2 regions of the Pseudoalteromonas sp. UBA6610 genome follow, and region 2 is predicted to be linked to the other one. Evidence: riboswitches for the same ligand, from Rfam matches in the RefSeq annotation. Region 2 holds a riboswitch; the other holds the start of a gene.
What was found. Region 2 has a riboswitch for lysine ahead of lysC (lysine-sensitive aspartokinase 3). Riboswitches for the same ligand answer to the same signal wherever they lie in the genome.

Region 1 (2,206 bases), on a different contig from region 2:
GTGGATCATGTAGGCATTTTCAGGAATTGTTTTTACCTTTTTATAATTACGAATAATACGCTCATCAGTTGCTTTTTGCTCGAGCATATCGGGCGGCATCATAAGTAATTTATCAACACTAAACTGCCAAAAAACCTCTCTAAAACCTGGCCATTTACTGTTTATTACCGACCAGTAAAACCCGCTTTGAAATACTTTACGGGTAAACTCTTCAAGCCAGTCGTCGTCACTTAATGCGCTTAATGCTTTTTTAGATAAGGGTTTTGCGAGTAATAACTTAAGCATTTTTTCAGAACCTTTTCGCTCTATTGCTCGCTTATAAATATCGCTAAATTTTTCCATACTTATTAAATACCTCATCACTGCTCATAGGGTTAGTTTACGAGAAAAGCAGCCAATACGTAACCACCCGCATTTTCGATGAACTAATCTGTATCCTGCAACTTGACACCTAGACGGCTAAAATGTTTTAATCGCCGCAATTACCCTATTTAAATTGTATTTTGTTAAACCTTTTGCGGTTAAACAAAATACAAAGGGCTAGAAGAGGTGCGTTATTCAGGTAGCGTATGTTAGGAGCGCAAACTCCAGTGAGCATATGTGAGGGGAATACCGCCGAGAGGTAAACGCTTTTGCGAAGCAATTACTTCGGGCGACTAGGTTGAATCCTAGCGACTGTCACCAATAGCTGTTTTAGAGCAGCTTATTAGTTTGGTGGAGAGCTTCTGGTCTTAAATAATAAGGCCGTGCGCCCTATTATTTTAAGCCCATTCGCTCTTCGAATACTGTTCGAACGACGTTAATGCGGCTCACATCATACAGCCTCCTTAATATCTCGAACACCTTATAGGTTCGTAAGAGATGATTCACAACTTCAATTTAGACGACTACGCACTGTGGACAGCGCTTGTTACGCCGTTTGATCAACAAGGTAATGTTGACTACGACACGCTCACAACACTTGTTAGCGAACAAGAAGCGGCACACAACGGTATTTTACTGCTCGGTAGCACAGGTGAAGGCTTAGCCCTTACGCTTAAAGAGCAGCAAGGCATTGTTGAGCACGTGTGCCAATTAAAACCCAGTGTACCGCTTATGGTTGCTGTTGGTGGTAGTAATTTGGCCCAACAAAAAGAATGGGTTAGCTACTGTAACCAATTACCTATTCACAGCTACTTATTAGGCTCGCCTCTTTATGCAAAACCAGGGGCTGTAGGTCAAACACATTGGTACGAAAGCTTATTAAACGAAAGCGTGCATCCGTGTATGTTGTACAACGTACCTGGGCGCAGCGGTGTAAGCATTCCTATCGAAACCATTGAAAACTTAAAAGCGCACCCAAAACTGTGGGCTTTAAAAGAAGCCAGTGGCAACATCACCCAATTTGAAGCATACCGACAAGCCGCGCCTAATTTAGCGCTATACAGTGGCGACGATGCACTTATGCCCTACTTTGCCCAAGCAGGTGCAAAAGGCTTAGTTTCGGTTGCGGCCAATGCATGGCCTTTGCAAACACACGAATTTGTAAAGCGCAGCCTAAGCGGTCAACACCCCAATTTATTTGCTCAGTGGACTCGGGCTATCAATAGCCTATTTGCTGTAGCAAACCCTATTCCCGTTAAAGTGCTAATGCACCAGCAAGGGCGTTTAAATAGCCCACTGTTGCGTCCACCTTTAACGCATCTTGAGTTAACGCAAACCGATTGCATTACCACTGCAAACGACACCATTTTATCTTGGCATTAAACACAGGTTTTTATAATGAGCTGGTTAGAACTACTAAATAATTTAGAATCGGGCGCAGTACGCGCAGCATCACAAAACGAAAGCGGCCAATGGGAAGCTAACGTAGAAGTAAAACAAGGCATTTTAGAAGCCTTTAAAAATGGCACTAACACCGAGTTTGCAGGCGGGTTTGTTGATAAGCACAACCTTGCACCGCAAGAATTTAGCACTGAAGATGGCGTGCGTATGGTACCAGGTGGCACCAGTGTTCGCCGCGGTGCCTACGTAGCTAAAGGCACTATTATTATGCCACCAGCGTACGTAAATATTGGCGCATACATCGACGAAGGCACTATGGTTGATAGCCACGCATTAGTGGGTTCATGTGCACAAGTTGGTAAAAATGTACATTTAAGCGCGGCTGTTCAACTTGGTGGTGTACTTGAGCCAATTGGGGCAAGCCCAGTCGTGGTTGAAGACG
Region 2 (2,206 bases):
GCGCTCTGGCTCGCGGCTAGAGCCTACAAATACATTTATATGGCTACGGCTTGCTGGTAAAATAGTCGCAGGGTGCAATACTTTTGCACCAAATGTGGCCATTTCTGCGGCTTCATCAAAGCTTAAGCGGGCAATTGGCGTTGCCTTAGCGCATAAACGCGGGTCGGTGCTAAAAATCCCCACTACATCGGTCCAAATGTGTACACTTTTAGCATTAATAGCCTCTGCTAATAACGCCGCGCTGTAGTCAGAGCCACCACGACCAAGCGTTGTGGTTTGGCCAAATTCATCACTACCAATAAACCCTTGTGTAACTATTACTTGCTCATCTAATAACGGAATTAACAGGTCTTTAGCCGCTTGTGCAGTGGCCGCAACATCGGGCGTTGCTTTACCAAATTGGCTGTCGGTTTTAAGCACTTTGCGTACATCAAACCTATCTGCATTTAAGCCTTTTAAGCGCAGCACTTGAGCAAATAAATAAGACGATAAACGCTCGCCAAAGCTAAGCAGCTCATCGTGTTGTTGATCTGTGGTAAGTGTTTCAAGGGCTAACGTTTGAAATGCTTTTAACGTTTCGTTAAAACCTACGGCTAAATCGGCATCAAGCGACAGCTCATCTAAAATAGCCTGTTGAATAGCCAATACGCCATCTATGTGTGTTTGGCGCTGCTCTTTACTAAGGTCGGGTTTGCACAGTGCAACTAAGTGATTAGTTACGCCGGCACTGGCGCTCACAGCTACAATACGTACGCTTTTATCTGCAACAATAATTTCGCTACAGCGACTCATCGCTTCAAAGTTTGCAACACTGGTTCCGCCAAATTTGGCAACGATGTAATCTGATTTTGCGCCTGATACTGTTTGTGGCACTGATTGGGTAGTCATTTCGTCTCCTTTCGCGGTATCCAAACCGCTAAAAAACAAGAAGAACTTGGCAAAGGAATGCAAATAAGATGTGTCCGCTGCCAGAAGCTCTCCACCTAAGTTGGTGACAGTTTTGGGGATTCAGCCCCATAAACCGAAAAACACGGTTGACGTAACCTTGTTTTCCTCGGCGAGTACTTCCCTCTTTAATGGTTATGGGCGTTCGTCACCTACCATTAAATACCTAAGTATCGCACCTCTTCTGAATGTTGTATTAACCTGTGGCTAATAAAACAAAACCCCACTGTGTAGCGGGGCTTTGAAAGTTATCGTTTAGACGTCTAGCTGTCAAGCATTTATAGCAAAAATTAAACAAAACCACCCATAAAGTAAGAGCCTGTATAACCTACTGTATAACAAATTAATAATTGCAGCGATAATTTAAAGTAGCTAGTAAAAGTAAGTGCTTTAAGTTTGCTCATCGCAATAATACCCGCTGCCGAACCAATTATAAGCATTGACCCACCTACACCTGTTGCATAGGTAAACGACAACCAATGTTGCTGGCTCATTACTATATCTGCTTTTAATAGCGCAGCAGTAAGCGGTACGTTATCAACCCCTGCTGATAATATTCCCATTAAATAGTTAGCGTACTCAGGTGCCATTACTGTATATAAATCGGTAAATTTACTTAAAATACCAATTTCTTTTAATGCGCCAACAAGTAACAGCACCCCCACAAAAAACAGTAGCGTGTCGTATTCTATGTCGCGTACAAAATCGATGATGTCTTTGTTTATATCTTTTTTGCGCATTAAAAATTGCGCCACTAAAAACATTACCGATAAGCCAAATAAAAACGTTAATAGCGGCGGTACGCTATAAATTACGCTAAGCGTTAACGTACTTACCACGGTTGATAAAAATATGATGGCGATGGTAATATCGGTTTTTTCTATACGTTTTTTTTGCGAGCCCACAAACTCTATTTGCCCTTTCATACCAATAGAGAGTAAAAGCGCTAATAGCATTACACTTATAAACGCAGGCGCTATGAGCAGTAATAAGTTTGCAATAGAAACCTTGCCGTCCAAAAATATCATTAAGGTGGTTACATCACCGGTTATTAGCGATACACCGCCAGAGTTAACCCCAAACACAATAAGTGTGGCGTATTTAATGAGCTTGTTAGTTTCAAGATTTAACGACATAACCACAGCAAGTGATATAAGCGTAGCGGTGACATTGTCAGAAATAGACGAAAACAAAAAAGCAAAGCCGCCCACTAAAAACATAAGCTGTCGTTCGCTAATGCTTTTAGGCATTACCCGGTGCA

Region 1: linked by a shared signal. The riboswitch ahead of dapA (4-hydroxy-tetrahydrodipicolinate synthase) and the one ahead of lysC (lysine-sensitive aspartokinase 3) in region 2 are both predicted to bind lysine.

What each region holds. Positions count from the first base shown of each region.
Region 1 is NZ_DJHW01000128.1:1,639-3,844, reverse strand. It holds gene B4F91_RS16565 (DNA-3-methyladenine glycosylase I) at 1-342, opposite strand, end outside; lysine riboswitch at 537-733, shown strand; gene dapA (4-hydroxy-tetrahydrodipicolinate synthase) at 862-1,746, shown strand; gene B4F91_RS16555 (2,3,4,5-tetrahydropyridine-2,6-dicarboxylate N-succinyltransferase) at 1,762-2,206, shown strand, end outside.
Region 2 is NZ_DJHW01000059.1:20,469-22,674, reverse strand. It holds gene lysC (lysine-sensitive aspartokinase 3) at 1-888, opposite strand, end outside; lysine riboswitch at 965-1,137, opposite strand; gene nhaD (sodium:proton antiporter NhaD) at 1,236-2,206, opposite strand, start outside.